One region of the Priestia sp. TSO9 genome, then DNA from elsewhere that is predicted to be linked to it. Evidence: a T-box and tRNA genes for the amino acid it is inferred to sense, from the RefSeq annotation. Region 1 holds a T-box; the other holds one or more tRNA genes.
What was found. A T-box is a leader RNA that pairs with one kind of tRNA and senses whether it is charged. The one in region 1 lies ahead of thrS (threonine--tRNA ligase), so its partner is inferred to be a tRNA-Thr.

Region 1 (9,248 bases):
GCTTAAAACAATTAGAAGATACCGTACACGATATTGAAACAGAGCTGCGCAGTCAGGGTACATCAGAGGTGCAGTCAGATGTGGTAGGAGAAATGGTGATGGAGCGATTAGCTGCTATCGATGAAGTCTCTTATGTTCGATTTGCTTCTGTATACCGACAATTTAAAGACATCAATGTATTTATTGATGAATTAAAAGATTTAATTAAGAAGGAACGACTGTAAAAGAGCTATTGAAGTATTCTTTAGGCTCTTTTTTTGTCATTTCTATTACTTTAAAAGTAGGTAGGGAACGACATGAAAGAACAACATTGGAAAGAAATGATACCCGTCGATCGTTATGTTGTTCGTTCGAACGGCATACTGCAGGAATACGACCGAAAGATTTTAACCATGCTCTATCAGCCGTTGGTGGGTACGACGTGCTTTGGTCTGTATATGACGCTATGGAGCGAGCTGGAACAAGACCGTTTATGGGGGAAAGAGTCTACGCATCATCATCTAATGTCAATGATGCAAATTAATTTGAAAGCTATTTACCATGAGCGGTTAAAATTAGAAGGCATTGGTTTGTTAAAAACATATATTAAGGAAGAAGATGATGTTCGTGTGTTCATTTATGAGCTCATTCCTCCTCTTATGCCCCATCAGTTTTTTAACGATGGTGTGTTAAATGTATATTTATATAACCGACTTGGAAAATCCATCTTTCAAAAAGTGAAAAATTATTTTTCGGATTCACTCGTCGATGACCAATCGTTCAAAGATGTCACGCATTCATTTAACGATGTATTTAAATCAGTTAAAGCAACAGAGCTGGCTCCAAGTTTTCAGTCTGAAAGCAAGGATGTATTTTCTCCTGATGCTCAAACGGACTTTGTAGATTCCTCCAAACGCGCTTCTATTGAGATGAGCCCGGACTCCTTTGATTTTGATTTATTTTTAGCAGGTCTAACAGATTCAATGATTTCGAAAAGGTCCATTACATCTAAAGTAAAACAAGCGATTGAAAAGCTAGCTTTTTTATATGGTATCGATCCTCTTCAAATGAAAAATGTGGTGCTCGATTCACTAAATGAGAACGATCAAGTTGATATTGAATTACTTAGAAAAGCAGCACAGTCCTTTTACCAATTTGAAAATGGAGAAGCACTTCCAAATCTAAGCGAACAAATTCAGCCGCCCATGCTTCGTACTATGCAGGAAAAGCAGCCGCAGACGAAAGAAGAGCAGCTTATTCAACAGCTTGAAGTGACTTCTCCTCGACAGCTTTTGATCGAGTTTTCCGGGGGAGCAGAGCCTTCAAAAGCGGATTTGCAAATGATTGAAGAAGTGATGTTTAACCAAAAACTTTCACCAGGGGTAGTAAATGTTCTGATTTACTATGTTATGCTAAGATCCGATATGAAATTGTCTAAGAGCTATGTAGAGAAAATTGCTGGACACTGGGCGCGCAAAAAGGTCCAAACTGTTCAAGATGCCATGAATTTAGCTAAAAATGAACAGAAAGAATATCAGAACTGGACCGAAGCAAAGCAAAATAAAAAAACGGCTGGACGAAAGATTGTGCGTAAAGAAATGGTGCCAGAGTGGCTGAGCGATGAAGAAAAAGAAGAGAAAAAGCAGCCTTCAAAAGAAGTGGACGGATTTGAAGAAGAAAAACGAAAGCTACAAGAAGAGCTCAAGCAGTTAGATCAAGAGCTAAAACAAAAGCATAAAGAATAAAAAGCAGGTATGATAGAGACGAGGTGAAAAAGATGAAGCCTATCAATGATTCACTAAATCAGTTAGTGAACAAAAAAGATTTTAAAGCACGCTTAGAAGCATTAAGAAACAGTATCCTGTCTGATCCTGAAGTTAAAACATTTTTGCAAGAGCATCGCCATGAGTTAGATGAGCAAATGGTCGACCGAGGTCTGATGAAGATGCATGAATTTATCGACCAAAGCAAATGCTGTGACAAGTGTCCTTCTCTGCAAAGCTGTGTCAACATGGTGAAGGGATACCACCCTCAGCTGGTTGTAAAAGGCCGTAATATTGATTTACAGTATGAACGCTGTCCTAGAAAAGTACAAGAAGATGAGCGAAAAGAACAAGAATCTTTTATTCAGTGTATGTACGTGCCGAAAGAAATTTTACAGGCAACAATGTCTGATATCGAAATTGAGCAGGGAAGATTTGAAGCCATTAAACTAGTAAGAGATTTTGTGCGAGAATATGAGCCAAATAAGAAAATGAAAGCTTTATATTTACACGGTTCGTTTGGTGTGGGGAAAACGTATTTTCTTGGAGCAATTGCCAATGCGTTAGCCGAAAAGAAAGTGAAATCTACCATTCTGTATGTTCCGGAGTTTTTGCGTGAGTTAAAAGGTTCGTTTCAAGATCAAAGCTTCAATGAGAAAATAGAGTATGTCAAAAAAGTACCGGTTCTTATGCTTGATGATCTCGGAGCAGAATCCGTAACGAGCTGGATGCGAGACGATGTGCTCGGAACCATTTTACAATTCCGCATGCTCGAAAATTTGCCGACATTTTTCAGCTCGAATTTAAATTTTAAAGAGCTTCAACATCATTTGACTTATACCCAAAGAGGCGAGCAGGAAGAGCTCAAAGCCGCTCGTGTCATGGAACGAATTAAGTCTCTAGCCATTCCTGTTGAAATGAATGGAGAGAATAAACGAAATAGATGAGCAGGTCGTTTTACATTTCTTGTAACGACTTGCTCATTTTTTTGCATGTTGCCCCATATACATTAATAAAGCGTGTCCAAAGGGGGGCTATGAGGAATGAAAATATTCTTTAAATATGTAGAAGACGCAGTCGTTGTATATGAGTCTTTATGCGCGAAGCGAAGCGCTTTATCATATGGTTCACAGTGCTTGAAGCTAGTGAATAATCAGCTTTTAGTCATTGATGAGACATACCATAGAGAGGCCATTTTACAAGACATGGTGATACCGGTATTAACCCACGTAATTTTAAAAAAGAAAGAAAAAAAGATGATGGTAAACATATTAAAAGAACAATTTTTCTATTCAGAAGAGGAAGAGCAAGATTTGCTGCTTCAAATTATGGGGGGGATTATGGAAGGAGAGAGAGGCGAAATTCCGCAAAAAACATTTTCTCTTCCAAGAGAATTACTTATCCGCCAGGCTCTTCAAGACTTCTTCATTCATAATGTAACATTCACCTTTGAGTCTTTTCTCCAATTCCGTTTAAAAGAATATCAAGAGCGGCTGCGCTATTATGCCGAGCTGGCGATTGATGAATATAAGCTTGAACAAGACTATCAAATTCTTATTCATCAGCTGCGTCAAGCAGCTAATGAAAGACAGTCATCTACAGGTGATGTGTACGTAATGCACTTGAATAAAAACAGGTTTGTGTTGTACGACAATAGTAGGTATGTTCCTGAACGTGAATGTGCAGCTCTAGCAGAGGCCTTTTTATCTGAACAAGAATCATTATACATAGACTCAACTATTATCGCGCCTTTGCTAAGTTTATCTCCAGCTGCTATTCATCTGTATAGCGACCAGCATGATCATGATTTTGTTTATACCATTCAAAATATCTTTCAAGAAAAAGTTATGTTATACGAAAAAAATGAATTTCCGTTTGATCAAAAGCAAAATATAACGTGAAAGGTTGATTTCTATTTTGAAAATGAATATAATAAATGCATATTAAAAAACAGCTATATGTTACAAGTTATGATGAGGACATGAGTGTATATTTACGGTTTGTAGAGAGGGAGATCCAGGCTGAAAATCTCCTAACACGGAATATATTCTTACCACCTCTAAACTTCAGTAGTAAACGAGCAGAGCCTCTAGTAATTACTGACGGAATTTCCGTTATAAAACCTCGAGCCGCTTCGGGTTCTTTGGGTTATCCAAGATACGAAGAGGAAACAAGGGTGGTACCGCGTGTATACACAACTCGTCCCTTTTGATAAGGGACGAGTTTTTTGTTTTTACAAAAAGTTTATTCAGTTATGTTAAAGGAGTGGAAAGTTGTGTCAGAAGTAATCAAAATGACATTTCCTGATGGAGCTGTGAAAGAGTATCCAAAAGGATCATCAACAGAAGATATTGCGGCTTCTATTAGCCCGGGATTAAAGAAAAAAGCATTAGCAGGCAAAGTAAAAGGCGAGCTGCTGGATTTACGTACGCCAATCGAACAAGATGGCAGTCTTGAAATCATTACGCAAGATGCTCCTGAAGCGCTTGAAATTATGCGTCACAGTACAGCGCATTTAATGGCTCAAGCAATCAAACGTTTATACAAAGATACAAAAGTACAGCTAGGTGTAGGGCCGGTTATCGAAAACGGTTTTTACTATGACATCGATATGGAAGAATCAATTACTCCTGAAGATTTAGGTAAAATTGAAAAAGAAATGAAAAAAATCGTTAATTCAAATATTGAAATTGAACGAAAAGAAGTTTCTCGTGAAGAAGCCATTCAACTTTTTAAAGAAGTTGGCGATGAACTAAAGCTTGAATTGATCGATGCGATTCCAGCAGGTGAAAAGGTTACGATTTACCAACAAGGCGAATTCTTTGACCTTTGCCGAGGCGTGCACGTGCCGTCAACAGGTAAAATTAAAGAATTTAAACTATTAAGCGTGGCGGGTGCTTATTGGCGCGGAGACAGCGATAATCAAATGCTGCAGCGTATTTATGGTACAGCATTCTTTACAAAAGCAGATTTAGACGAGCATCTTCGTCTTCTTGAAGAAGCAAAAGAACGTGACCACCGTAAACTTGGTAAAGAGTTAAACTTATTTACAAATTCTCAAAAAGTAGGACAAGGTCTGCCTTTATGGCTTCCAAAAGGTGCGACGATCCGCCGTATTATCGAGCGTTATATCGTAGATAAAGAAGTAAGCCTTGGTTATCAGCACGTTTATACTCCAGTGCTTGGAAGTGTAGAACTTTACAAAACGTCTGGTCACTGGGAGCACTACCAAGATGACATGTTCCCTGCAATGGAAATGGATAACGAAGACCTTGTTCTTCGTCCAATGAACTGTCCTCATCACATGATGGTTTACAAACAAGGTATTCACAGCTATCGTGAGCTTCCAATTCGTATTGCTGAGCTTGGAACGATGCACCGCTATGAAATGTCAGGAGCATTATCAGGACTTCAGCGTGTTCGAGGCATGACGCTGAATGATGCGCATATCTTTGTACGTCCGGATCAAATCAAAGAAGAATTTATTCGTGTAGTTCGCTTAGTTGAAGCGGTTTATAAAGATTTTGGATTTGAAAATTATTCATTCCGTCTATCTTACCGTGACCCTGAAGATACAGAAAAATACTTTGATGATGATGCAATGTGGGAAAAAGCACAAAGTATGTTAAAAGACGCAATGGATGAGCTTGATCTTGATTATTATGAAGCTGAAGGCGAAGCGGCATTCTACGGTCCAAAACTAGACGTTCAAGTTAAAACGGCTCTTGGTAAAGAAGAAACGCTATCTACGGTTCAACTGGATTTCTTACTTCCTGAACGCTTTGACTTAACGTATGTAGGGGAAGACGGAAAACAACATCGACCGGTTGTTATTCACCGCGGCGTGGTGTCAACAATGGAACGTTTTGTAGCTTTCTTAATCGAAGAATACAAAGGAGCTTTCCCAACGTGGTTAGCACCTGTACAAGTTCAAGTGATTCCGGTATCAACTACGGTTCACCTTGAGTATGCAAAAGAAGTGCAAGAACAGCTTCAGCTTGCGGGTATTCGCGTGGAACTTGATTCTCGCGATGAGAAAATTGGCTATAAAATCCGTGAGGCTCAAATGCAAAAAATTCCTTATATGCTTGTTGTAGGGGATAAAGAAGTAGAGGATAAAGCAGTAAACGTACGTAAATATGGTGAGCAGAATTCAGAAACAGTGGATTTCCAAGCCTTTTTACAAAATGTAAAAGCAGAAGCATCTCGTTAATGAAGAAAGCAGAGAATTGAAATTCTCTGCTTTTTTATCTAACATTTATAAAAAACTGTTGCATAAATGTTTTTCCTTTGATACAATAACTTTTGTTGTTAAAAAAAGAACGAAATCATTGACTTTTGTCTTTGTTGATACTATAATAGCTTAAGTAATTGAATACTTGTTTATACAGAAGAAGAAGCACCCGCTTCTCACCTGAGTGACGCATAGAGCAGTTAGCAGGTACATCGTATCTTAATTAAAACGATAGAAGTGTGGGTGCAGTATGTACTCACACTTTTTTGTGTGAGTTAATAATCGGTCTAAGCAAGCGTATTCGCTCATTAAACCTTGGAGGTGGCTACTTATTAGCAAGGACATGATGGTAAACGAGGGCATTCGAGCTCGCGAAGTTCGTCTAATTGATCAAAACGGTGAACAATTAGGAATTAAATCAAAAAATGAAGCATTAGAAATTGCTTCACGAGTAAATCTTGACTTAGTAATGGTTGCTGCAAATGCGAAACCGCCGGTATGTCGTATTATGGACTACGGTAAATTCCGCTATGAGCAACAACGTAAAGAAAGAGAAGCTCGTAAAAACCAAAAAGTTGTAAACTTAAAAGAAGTTCGTTTAAGTCCAACAATTGATGAACATGATTTTAACACTAAACTTCGTAACGCACGCAAGTTCCTTGAAAAAGGTGACAAAGTGAAAGCGTCTATTCGCTTTAAAGGTCGTGCCATTACTCATAAAGGGATTGGCCAAAAAGTACTTGAACGTTTTTCACAAGCTTGCGAAGATGTAAGTTCAGTTGAATCGGCTCCTAAAATGGAAGGCCGCAGCATGTTCTTAGTCTTGGCACCTAAAAACGAGAAGTAATAGAACGAGGAGGAACACCCCATGCCAAAAATGAAAACACATCGTGGCGCTGCAAAGCGTTTCAAAAAGACTGGAAGCGGTAAATTAAAACGTGCTCGTGCTTACACAAGCCATTTATTCGCTAACAAATCTACAAAACAAAAGCGTAAATTACGTAAAGGTTCTTTAGTAAGCAAAGGTGACTTCAAACGTATCCGTCACTTATTAGATAACATTAAGTAATTTGGGTTGAGATAGAAACAATACAGGAGGTAAACAATTATGCCACGCGTAAAAGGCGGTACAGTAACACGCAAACGTCGTAAAAAAGTTTTAAAATTAGCTAAAGGTTTCTTCGGTTCGAAGCATAGATTATATAAAGTTGCTAATCAGCAAGTTATGAAATCTCACATGTATGCTTATCGTGACCGTCGTCAGAAAAAACGTGATTTCCGTAAATTATGGATCACACGTATTAATGCAGCTGCTCGTATGAACGGTCTTTCTTACAGCCGTTTAATGCACGGTTTAAAATTAGCAGGTATTGAAGTTAACCGCAAAATGCTTGCTGACTTAGCTGTAGCTGATGAAAAAGCATTTGCTGAATTAGCAACTGCTGCTAAAAAAGGCTTAGATAAGTAATGAATATAAAGTCTCGTCATCTTTAGATGATGAGGCTTTTTTGCTATCGGAGGACATATCATGAATGAACTGCTGCTTACCTATTTTATTGTTATTAATATCGTAGGGGTAGGAATGATGTATAGAGACAAACAAAAAGCGAAAAGACATGAGTGGAGAATTGCCGAAAGCACACTGTGGACGGTAGCTGTTGTCGGAGGAGCCATCGGAGGACTGATTGGTATGTATTGCTATCGTCATAAAACGAAGCACACATCGTTTAAAGTAGGTTTTCCTATTCTTGCTGCTCTTGACTTACTTTTCTTTTTTGTTATCAGCTGAGCACAAATGATTTTGTGCTCAGTGTAAAAATTCTCGAACGGGGCTTTTCCAGCGAATAGGAGCATTTGGATACATGTCGTGTACGTGGCTTTCCAGCAGCTTGAAATCTTGTTTTTGCAGTTCATGTAATCGAGATGGATCTGTTAACACCATTGTAATTGACAAAGATTCTGGTTCATTGGGATTGCTGTATTTTTCTCCTTCAAATAAAATACCTTTATACGTTAGTAGAAAATTTTTGCGGATATTCGTTTTTTCGTCAACAACAAAAAATTGCTGATGTTCCTGAGCTGCTACAAGCTTCCGCTTTGGACTGCGAAAATGCTGAACCAGCTTTAATAGTGTGTAAGCAACAAGCGCGAAAATGAACACGCGAACGATAACAATAACAAACATAACGCTCCCTCCTTTACAAGGCACAGTTTTCTTACTTTACGTTCGAGTTTCTAAAAAGTTTCATGATTTTTGATATAATTTCTTTATTGGTTTAAAAAGAAGAAGATATACATAATTACAGGAGTGATTACATTGAATTTACAACAGCTATTTACCATGCAGCGCCAGCTGGATCAGCATATAGAGGACAAGCATGAGCTTCATAAGGAAAACTTGGTTCCGAGAAAGCTTTTAGCACTGCTTGTCGAAATCGGAGAGCTGGCAAACGAAACGCGCTGCTTCAAATTTTGGAGCGTCAAACCTCCGGCTGAAGACGCTGTTATTTTAGAAGAATTTGTGGACGGCGTACATTTTATCCTTTCTTTAGGGATTGAAAAAGGATACGCTGATTTAACTGAGTTACCAAATGCAAAAGCAAGCGATTCAAAAACAGCACAATTTTTACAGGTATTTGCACAAGTTGCTGCTTTCGAGCAGGATCAGTCGAAAGAAAACTATGTGGACATGTTTGTATCTTACATGACGCTTGGCGATATGTTTGGTTTTTCCGCTGAACATATTGAAGAAGCGTACGTCTCAAAAAATGAAGTGAATTTTAAGCGCCAAGAACAAGGATACTAGAAATAAAGGGATGGGAAATTTTACTTCAACCTCTTTTTAGCTATAATAGAGGTATACATATGAAAGGGGTAATCCATATGACAAAGTTAGATGAAACATTGACAATGCTTAAAGCACTAACAGATGCAAAAGGAATTCCTGGAAATGAGCGTGAACCGCGTGAGGTTATGAAGAAATATATTGCACCTTATGCAGATGAAGTAACGACGGATGGGCTAGGCAGTTTGATTGCAAAAAAAGTAGGCAACGAACAAGGACCTAAAATTATGGTAGCCGGTCACTTAGATGAAGTAGGCTTTATGGTGACTCAAATTGATGAACGCGGCTTTATTCGTTTTCAAACGGTAGGCGGATGGTGGTCGCAAGTTATGCTTGCTCAACGCGTAACCATCGTTACATCTAAAGGAGAGGTAACGGGGATTATTGGCTCAAAGCCTCCTCATATCCTGCCTCCAGAAGTTCGTAA
Region 2 (9,248 bases), 810 kb from region 1:
TCAGCAGGAGATAAAGGCTGGGATTCTGTGGAAGTATACGGCACCATTATCGTAGGAGCTGTGGCGCTGATTTTATTTATTACGCGTCAGTTCAAGCTTAAAACACCTATGCTTGAATTCCGCATTTTTAAATATCCAATGTTTGCTTTATCATCAACGATTTCAATGGTGATCACAATGGCATTATTCTCAGCCATGCTGCTAATGCCAATTTATGTTCAAACGGTACGAGGCATTTCTCCGCTTCATTCAGGATTACTAATGCTTCCGGGTGCGCTATTAATGGGTGTGATGTCACCGATTACCGGAAAATTATTTGATAAATTTGGAGCGCGTGCACTGGCTGTAACGGGTCTAACGATTACAGCCGTTACGACGTATTTCTTCAGTAACTTAGAGCTTGATACGACGTATACAACGCTCATTACGCTTTACACACTTCGCATGTTCGGAATGTCTATGGTGATGATGCCGGTTATGACAAACGGATTAAATCAGCTGCCGCAGCGCTTTAATCCGCATGGTACTGCGATGAATAACACGCTTCAACAAGTATCGGGAGCTATTGGTTCGGCTCTTTTAGTAACGGTGATGTCAAACCGTACAGCTACGCATGCAAAAGAGCTCGCTCAAGATGCAATGAGCGGAGCGGGAGCAGCGAATGCAACCGCAGCCGGGGCAGCTCAAATGAAAGAACAGATTGGGATGCAGGCAATGGTACAAGGGATTAACGATGCGTTTGCCGTCTCAGTAGTACTAGTGGTGGTTGCCTTAATTCTTTCATTATTTATGAAACGCGCAACGCCGGCAAGTGAAGATGAAGTGATAAAGGAAAAAGCAGGACGTGAGCAGTTCGCTAAATGAAAAAGAAATCCCCGCTGAGACAGCGGGGATTTTTTTAGCTTGTATATCTAAAACTTAACCCCATTTTCTTTAATAATTTTCGGTAGCCGATGGACGTTTGATCAGCCATAATGTGCGCTTCCATCTGCAGGTCTAAAGGCAAGTCTTCAGGTTTTTGGTTTTCAACCATTTCACGGTCTTCGTCAAAGACGCGAAGGTTAAAGTCATACACACCTTCAACGGGAGAATCTTTGTCAAAGTTTCGAGCGATTGGTGCGAATAAACGTGTTTCGCGGGCTGAAATAGGAGAGACTGCATTCATAATCCACAGCTCTGCGCCTTCTGGGAAGTATACTTTTAGCGTAGCTGTAAACGGTGGATAAACATCAAAGACACGAAGCCATTTAAAATCAGGTGGATTTAAATGCTGCTGTTCTTTGGAATAATTGCTCACGGTGCTCGTATATTCTACATGAAGCCCATACTCTGTATCGCTTACTTTATACTTAGGCACAAAGGCGTTGTTTCGATCACCAAATGTGTCCGTGTGAACCCAAGCAAAATGAGCTACGTCTAAAAAGCCTTCCATTTGACGACCGGCCGAACCCATGATATCAAAGCTCGGACAAACAATTTGCTGAAAATCAGGGTCCTCCCACGCATCGAAGTAAGGCAGGTTATCTTGTTCCCCTGTCAGGGAAGTCCACACTAATCCAAATCGTTCAATAACTGGATAGACGGCCATACACAAGCGGGGAGAAATATTGGCATCAGGGTGAGCTGGAATCGACGTGCATGCGCCGTCCGTTGCATAGCGGAAGCCGTGGTAAGGACAGACAATTTCATCATCTTCCACCCAGCCCATGCTAAGAGGGGTGCCTCGGTGAACGCATAAATCACGAGCCGCCACTACTTTGTGTGTGGTACGGTATAGAACTAGATTTACATCTAGCAGTTTTACGGACGTTGGTTTCTCTGTTACCTCACTGCAGCGTGCGACGGGGTACCAATACTTAGCGAGCGTCGTCCAATCTTCCAGGCTGAACGTGCAGTCTCTTGGGTAGGGAGTTGCCGTTTTTGATTTGGTCATGGTTGGTTGTTGTTCCATCTATTTTCTTCCCTTCTTTTGTAAGCTCTTTTACTAAGGGTAATATAAAAAAAGAAAATTCACATAATTTATGTAAGGAGTTCTAACATAAAATATGGAACTTTGTAGAAAGTGCGAATTTAAGAAGACGTAAATTAGAGAATATACCAATAAAAAAATTTAAAAAAGCGCTTCCTAAATGAATTTAAACGTGATATAATTTTCCAAGACGCTGGTGTAGCTCAGTAGGTAGAGCACTTGCATGGTAAGCAAGAGGTCGCAGGTTCGATCCCTGTCGCTAGCATACTAAAAAACCTTCTTTCTTGTTGAAAGAAGGTTTTTTTATTTGTGATGGCTTTAAAATTCTTCTCCGCCTTGTGAAAACTTTAACAGTTTGATAGCCTTATTAGGACGCTGTGAGAAAACATGTATATCTTTTTCACTATGTCTTATGAATCATATTTAGAAATATTCTTAAAAGAATGTTTATTGCCTCTAAGCATTGGGTACACGAAACTAGGGGTTAAATTTCAACAGGGAGTGTGAACGATAATTTGATTACGTTTAAGAATGTGTCAAAGCAATATCCAGACGGTACGACCGCCGTGAAAAATATTAATCTAGAAATTAAAGAAGGAGAGTTTTTCGTTTTAATTGGTCCGAGTGGGTGTGGGAAAACAACCACCTTAAAAATGATTAACCGTCTTCATGATATTACCGAAGGAGAACTATACATAAAAGATAAGCTCGTATCGGACCACAACATACATGAGCTGCGCTGGAACATTGGTTATGTCCTACAGCAGATTGCTCTTTTTCCTCATATGACCATTGCTGAAAATATAGCTATTGTACCCGAGATGAAGCATTGGAAGAAAAACAAAATCAAAACGCGCACTGATGAACTGCTTACCTTGGTAGGACTAGATCCAAAGCAGTATCGAAACCGAAAGCCGTCTGAGCTCTCAGGTGGCCAGCAGCAACGTGTAGGTGTAGCGCGTGCCCTCGCAGCTGATCCCCCCGTTATTTTAATGGACGAACCCTTTAGTGCCCTCGATCCGTTAAGCCGCGAACAGCTTCAGCAAGATGTTATTAGCTTAAAAGAAAAAATCAAAAAAACATTTGTGTTTGTTACGCATGATATGAGCGAAGCGATGACGCTTGGAGATCGTATCTGCCTAATGAAAGACGGGGAAATTGTTCAAGTTGGAACCCCGGAGGAATTCATTCAAAAGCCTAAAAATGAATTTGTAAAAACGTTTATTGGAAATCAAGGAAATGCTTTATTTGAGACATTGGATATGTTTCTCAAAGAAAGTGAACAGCCAGACGTAGAACCTACTGAAGAGCTAGCTTCAACCGCTACTGTTCAGCAGGCAATGGACGCCCTTTACGACCATGAAGCAATAGCCGTGAAAAAAGGGAGCAAACGCATTGGCGTTGTAACGCGCAAAACTCTATTAGCGTTTCTTTCTGATAAGACGAAAGAAGGAGGAACGCTGTAATGAATGCACTAAGCACATTATTAGATCAACGAGGAGACGCACTGTTTCAAGCTCTTCTTGAACACATTCAAATTTCAGTACTGGCCCTTGTTATCGCCGTATTAATTTCAGTGCCGCTCGGACTGTACTTAACGAGACATGACCGCATTGCTGAACCGATCATTGGCGTAACAGCCGTACTGCAAACCATTCCTTCACTCGCTTTATTAGGATTACTGATTCCTCTTGTCGGAATTGGAACCTTTCCCGCGGTTATTGCCCTGTTTTTATATTCGCTTCTTCCTATTGTACGAAATACATATACCGGAATTAAAGAAGTGGACCCATCTTTAATTGAAGCATCCAAAGCTATGGGGATGAACTCGTGGAGACGATTAATTAAAGTAGAACTTCCTCTAGCTCTTCCTGTCATTATGGCCGGAATTCGCACAGCGATGGTACTCATTATTGGTACAGCGACAATCGTGGCTCTTATCGGAGCGGGCGGACTCGGAAGCTTAATTTTGCTTGGTATTGACCGAAGCGATAATAGTTTGATTTTATTAGGAGCCATTCCAGCAGCATTATTAGCGCTTATTTTTGATGGAATTCTGCGAACGATTGAACACTCAGCTAAAAAAGGGTCCAAAAAACGCTCGTTTATTATGATCATCGTATTAATACTCATTCTTGTTTCTCCGTTTGCAGCGATGAGCGCAACAAAACCAGACCTTGTTATCGGAGGTAAAATTGGTGCAGAACAAGATATTTTAATTAATATGTACAAAGAATTAATTGAAGATCAAACCGATATGAAAGTAAATCTTCGATCGTCGCTTGGAAAAACAGTATTTGTATTTGAGGCTCTGCGTAACAAGGAAATTGACTTGTACCCTGAATATACGGGTACAGCCATTGTGACGCATCTAAAGGAACAGCCGGAGAGCAAAGATGAAACAGAGGTGTACAACCAGGCAAAAGAAGGATTTCAAAAGAAATTCGGCCTTGTCTATTTAGATCCAATGAAGTTTAATAATACGTACACATTGACAGTAACAAAAGAATTTGCAAAAGAAAATAATCTAACCACCGTTTCAGATTTGGCAAATGCAACAGATAAAGTAAAAGCAGGGTTTACGCTTGAGTTTAAAGATCGTGAAGACGGCTATGTAGGCATTCAAAAAGAATATGGTCTTACCTTCCCGAATATTAAAACGATGGAGCCGAAGCTTCGCTATCGCGCTGTAGAAAAAGGCGATATTAATATGCTGGATGCTTACGCAACAGATCCTGAAATCAAACAGTTTGGTTTGAAAGTCTTAAAAGACGATCAGCAGTTCTTCCCTCCGTATCAAGGAGCGCCTGTGCTTCGTGAAGATATGCTAAAAGAGCATCCTGAACTGAAAAAAATCTTAAATCAACTGGGCGGTAAAATCAGTGATGACGAAATGCGTGAAATGAACTATCAAGTAAATGCAAAAGGAAAAACAGCTGAAGAAGTTGCTCATCAATTCTTAGTGAAAAAAGGATTAATTAAAGAGTAAAAACGAAGAAAAAAGCTAGGACAACAGTATGTTCGTTGAAAGAAGATCCGAATGATAAATCGTTCGGATCTTTTTATTTTAGCTGTTTCTAGCAGTTGATTATCCATACTCGATTATTTACTCCATTCGTCCGTCTTTAGATTGGCGTGATCTCGTTATGTCTCAATCTCTTTTTAATGCGAGAGAAGCATTAATGAAAATGAGGCCTTATGAACAAGCTAAAGGTACCAAATTTGTTTTCTGATGGAAGGGAGGCGGTTTTATGAATTCATTTTTTACGTGCCATCCTGTACAACATTCCTTTCAGCTTTTTTCAGTTGAACATCTTGTAACTTTAGCTATTATCGTGATCATAGGAGCATTTATTTTTTTGTGTCGAAAGCAGCTACGACAAAAGAGGTTTGTGTTCGTTTTGCTTTCACTCGTTCTAATTGCTTCAGAAACAGCCTACCAGGCTTGGGAAATCGGATGTCATCAGTGGTCTGCTGAAACTTCCTTGCCGCTTCAGCTCAGTGATATAGTCGTGCTGCTGGCTGCTATTATGCTGATAACCAAAAGCAGGTTTCTTTTTTATTTTGTGTACTTCGCGGGAATCAGCAGCTCTGTTCAAGCCATGATTACCCCGGATCTTGGCGGCTATGCATATGCCCAGTTTCGCTATGTGCAGTTTTATGTATCGCATGGCGGTGTGGTACTTGCTTGCTGTATGCTAATTGCTGTTTGCAGATATGAGCCGACGTTTCGTTCTTTGTGGGTAAGCGTAGTATTTGTTAATCTGTACGGAGGTTTTATCTATGCTATCAATCGTTTACTCGGGGCGAATTATTTATACATGATGAAAAAACCAGGGCACGCTTCCTTGCTGGATGTTCTTGGACCTCATCCTTGGTATTTAGTATGGATTGAAGGAATTATGATTCTTAGCTTTCTTGTCCTTTATTTGCCGTTTTGGGTACATAAAAAAATTAAAGGTGATAAAACCAAAGTCAATTTTATTGAAGCAAAATGATAATACTGGTAGTTTATAAGTGGAAACTAACTCGTATTTCCTGAAGGAAAAGGAAGAATGACTGAACAAGCTGTGAGAGGCAAGCGTAAAAAACAGAAAAGAAAAAGCAAGCACAGACATTAGAAGGAGAGTATCAAAATGAAAACACTGGTTATTTTAGCGCATCCAAACTTAGCATCTTCTCGTATTAATAAAGCGTGGGCAGAGCGAGTGAAAAAAGAAGAGAATGTGTACGTTCATGATTTATACGCAAACTACCCCGATTTCAAAATTGATGTAGAAAAAGAGCAGGAGTTAGCTGTTCAATTCGATCGTATTGTTTTTCAATTTCCATTTTACTGGTACAGCTCACCAGCACTCTTAAAAGAGTGGCAAGATGTTGTCTTAACATACGGCTGGGCTTATGGAAGCAAAGGTACTAAACTTCAGGGAAAAGAGTTTGTCGTAGCTACTTCGACAGGAGGCCCTCCAGAAGCTTATCAAGAAGGGGGATACAACCGCTATCCAATGAATCATCTGCTTCTTCCGTTTCAAGCTACGGCAAATTTAACAGGCATGAAGTTCCAAACGCCATTTCTATTTCAAGGAGCAGGCGGTGACCTGAGTGACAAAGTTATTCAAGATAGTGCAGAAAGCTACGCTCGATTACTAAGATAATAAAAAAAAGCCGCGTTAACGCGGCTTTTTAATTTACATTTGTTCGTGAAAAAGAAGTAAGCAGCTTTTGAGGAGCGATATCTAATCCTTCAATGAGTAATCCCGTCATAGCCGTTAGACTCCCGACTTCAAACGATTCCCCGGCTCTCCAAAATGCGGATTCACCTTGTTTAATATAAATTTTCAGTCCGTTATCGCCAGCTACCCAGCCTTCCCCGTGAACGACTAAAAGAAGCTGTGGAATCGTAGCTTCTTGACGGGGGGTATAATCATTTTCTTGAAAAGATAAAAAGCTGATTTTAACATCTCCAGTATGAGAAAGCAGCGGGTTCACTTTATAGGTGGAATGAAGAAAGGAACGCTCTTCTTCAGATTGAAAACCATATAATTTCATACGTTCATCTCCTTGAATCAAAAATATAAAAAAGAAGTCCTTCTCCTTTCATATACGCATGTAGTAGAAAAAATAGAACTTCAAAGAAATAGCTGTTTCCTGGAAAATGGCTTCATTTTTTGTCGAAGCTCAAATTTTTTTGAAGGATAGGGAGGAAAAACAGAAGTTTTTTTGAATAGTATAAAAAAGGTGTCCGCTAATGGACACCTTTTCCTAATTTAAAAATGACTGTAACGCTTGTTTGTTTTCTTCAAGGTCGATGCTTAAAACAGCACCAATACCGGATACTCGTTCATTTGAATAGGAACCTTCGACCGGTAAACGAAGAGATTTTAAATCTGGCTGATTCCCAACTAAGAAATCTTTTCCTATCACGATAAATGTTTTTGGAGGAATATTTGTATCCACATATGGATCAATGACGCCCCATAGCTTAGGAGCTTTTGCCAGCGTCTTTACTTGAAGAGCTTCATCCATTAATTTACCGATCACTTCTTGTTGACGCTTCACGCGCCCGAAATCACTTTGGCTATCATGTCGGAATCGCACGTATCCTAGTAATTTATCTCCGTGAAGAGTTTGTTTTCCAGGTTTTAGCGTCATGCCGATTCCTGATGACATTTCGTGCGGCACGGTAACCGTAATTCCCTCAGGGGCAATCGTATCGGCAACTTTAGAAAAACCTTTAAAATCAACAACGGCATAATAGTTTACATCTACGCCGAAATTTTCTTTAATTGTCTTACGCATTAATTCGGGCCCGCCAAATGCATAGGCTGAATTTAATTTGTTTTTGCCATGTCCAGGAATATCCACATATGAATCACGCATCAAAGAAACAATTTTAGGCTGATTGCTGTCTTTGTCATAATGAGCAATCATGATTGTATCGGCACGCGAATGTTCTTCACCTCGAGAGTCAATTCCAAGAAGCAGCACATTCATGCTATCTAAATTGGCACTTGCACCATTAAAATCAAATTGTCCATCTTTCCCAAAAGCTCCGTCTGCTTCTGCTAACCCTTGTTGGTATTGATAATACACATACGCACCAGCGGCGATTACAAGAATGAGAAAGAAAAGAAGTAGCTTTCTAAAGCGTTTCTTTTTTCTTTGCTTTTTTCTTTTATGTTGTTTACGTTCTGTACGTTCTTCCAAATGTCTCACCATCGCATTCAAAAATATTAATACTTTTTGTTTGAAACCAATTATGCAAAAAATTATAAAACAACATAATAAAATTAACACTAAGGGATTAGATTAGCAAGTACGTTCACTAGTAAATCTGCGAAGACAGCTAAAATAAGAAAAGTGTATAAATAGAAGAAAGAGGAAATAAAGGTTATTTTTTTCGAAGATATTTGTTATAATCTATCATAGTTAGGGAAAAAGTTCTGTCTTTTAAGAATGGAATAAGAGGAAAGTCTCTGTTTGCGGAGAATCAAATATAGGTCTAAATGCAGAAAAAAGGAGTGAAGCGAATGAGTATATATGTGTCATCTTCGAACCTTGTGCTGATTCCAGAAGCGGCGTTAAGTCATTGGAAACCTTATGGCACGGGGGAATTGACCGGAGCTATTATTTCAGGTAAAGATAGTGCTGAAATAATTAAAGAGCTTAATCAATCGTCTATTCTGCCTTTTACAAGTTTTTTCTATCGAAAGCATTTTGTTATTCTATTTGATAAAGAACAAGTGAAAAATCATTTTGAACAGCTGCTTTTACTATATAAATCTCAGGGCTATATTTTTTATTCTTCTACTTTATACGATGATCACTGGTCCCAGGTCCTTGAAGGAACGAAGCAGCTGCTAACGGTCAATGGACAAGTGGTGCCGGTGCTCGAGCTTGAACAAAACGGTGAATTTGATGTTGTACGTGATGAAGGCGGTCTGCACATTGTGATAGATGATGATGAAGACGAAGAGAAGCAGCTAGAAAAAAAAGTTCATGAGCTTCCGCTTGAAGAAGGTACCTATTTTATTGGCGATCCGGGATTTGTTGAAAACCGGGATATGCTGGTAAAAGAATATTTTCCTAAAGGTACGTACGAATTTATTTATAGATACGGAGAAAATGGCTGGCTGATGAAAGTAAGCATTCAGCGAAAAGCGATTAAAGAGCAGCTTACTACTCTTCACGCGGCTTTGTCTTAACCTCTATTCATTGTACAATATTGCTAAATAACTATGTTATAATAGTAATATTGCACAATGAAAGGGGTTTTTTT

Region 2: it encodes a tRNA-Thr, which carries the amino acid that the T-box ahead of thrS (threonine--tRNA ligase) is inferred to sense. The anticodon was not compared.

Annotation. Positions count from the first base shown of each region.
Region 1 is NZ_JAJEKD010000015.1:1,721,032-1,730,279, reverse strand. Features, by position in the region: gene nrdR (transcriptional regulator NrdR) at 1-224, shown strand, start outside; gene LJC66_RS24135 (replication initiation and membrane attachment family protein) at 297-1,724, shown strand; gene dnaI (primosomal protein DnaI) at 1,757-2,689, shown strand; gene ytxC (sporulation protein YtxC) at 2,786-3,643, shown strand; T-box leader at 3,704-3,952, shown strand; gene thrS (threonine--tRNA ligase) at 3,997-5,955, shown strand; ribosomal protein L20 leader region at 6,128-6,250, shown strand; gene infC (translation initiation factor IF-3) at 6,320-6,823, shown strand; gene rpmI (50S ribosomal protein L35) at 6,845-7,045, shown strand; gene rplT (50S ribosomal protein L20) at 7,085-7,444, shown strand; gene LJC66_RS24100 (DUF1294 domain-containing protein) at 7,505-7,765, shown strand; gene LJC66_RS24095 (hypothetical protein) at 7,784-8,161, opposite strand; gene LJC66_RS24090 (dUTP diphosphatase) at 8,294-8,782, shown strand; gene LJC66_RS24085 (M42 family metallopeptidase) at 8,860-9,248, shown strand, end outside.
Region 2 is NZ_JAJEKD010000015.1:908,534-917,781, reverse strand. Features, by position in the region: gene LJC66_RS19980 (DHA2 family efflux MFS transporter permease subunit) at 1-864, shown strand, start outside; gene LJC66_RS19975 (aromatic ring-hydroxylating oxygenase subunit alpha) at 899-1,951, opposite strand; tRNA gene LJC66_RS19970 (tRNA-Thr) at 2,162-2,234, shown strand; gene LJC66_RS19965 (ABC transporter ATP-binding protein) at 2,485-3,435, shown strand; gene LJC66_RS19960 (ABC transporter permease/substrate-binding protein) at 3,435-4,958, shown strand; gene LJC66_RS19955 (YwaF family protein) at 5,221-5,967, shown strand; gene LJC66_RS19950 (NAD(P)H-dependent oxidoreductase) at 6,106-6,624, shown strand; gene LJC66_RS19945 (hypothetical protein) at 6,653-7,018, opposite strand; gene LJC66_RS19940 (LCP family protein) at 7,232-7,963, opposite strand; gene LJC66_RS19935 (hypothetical protein) at 8,500-9,174, shown strand.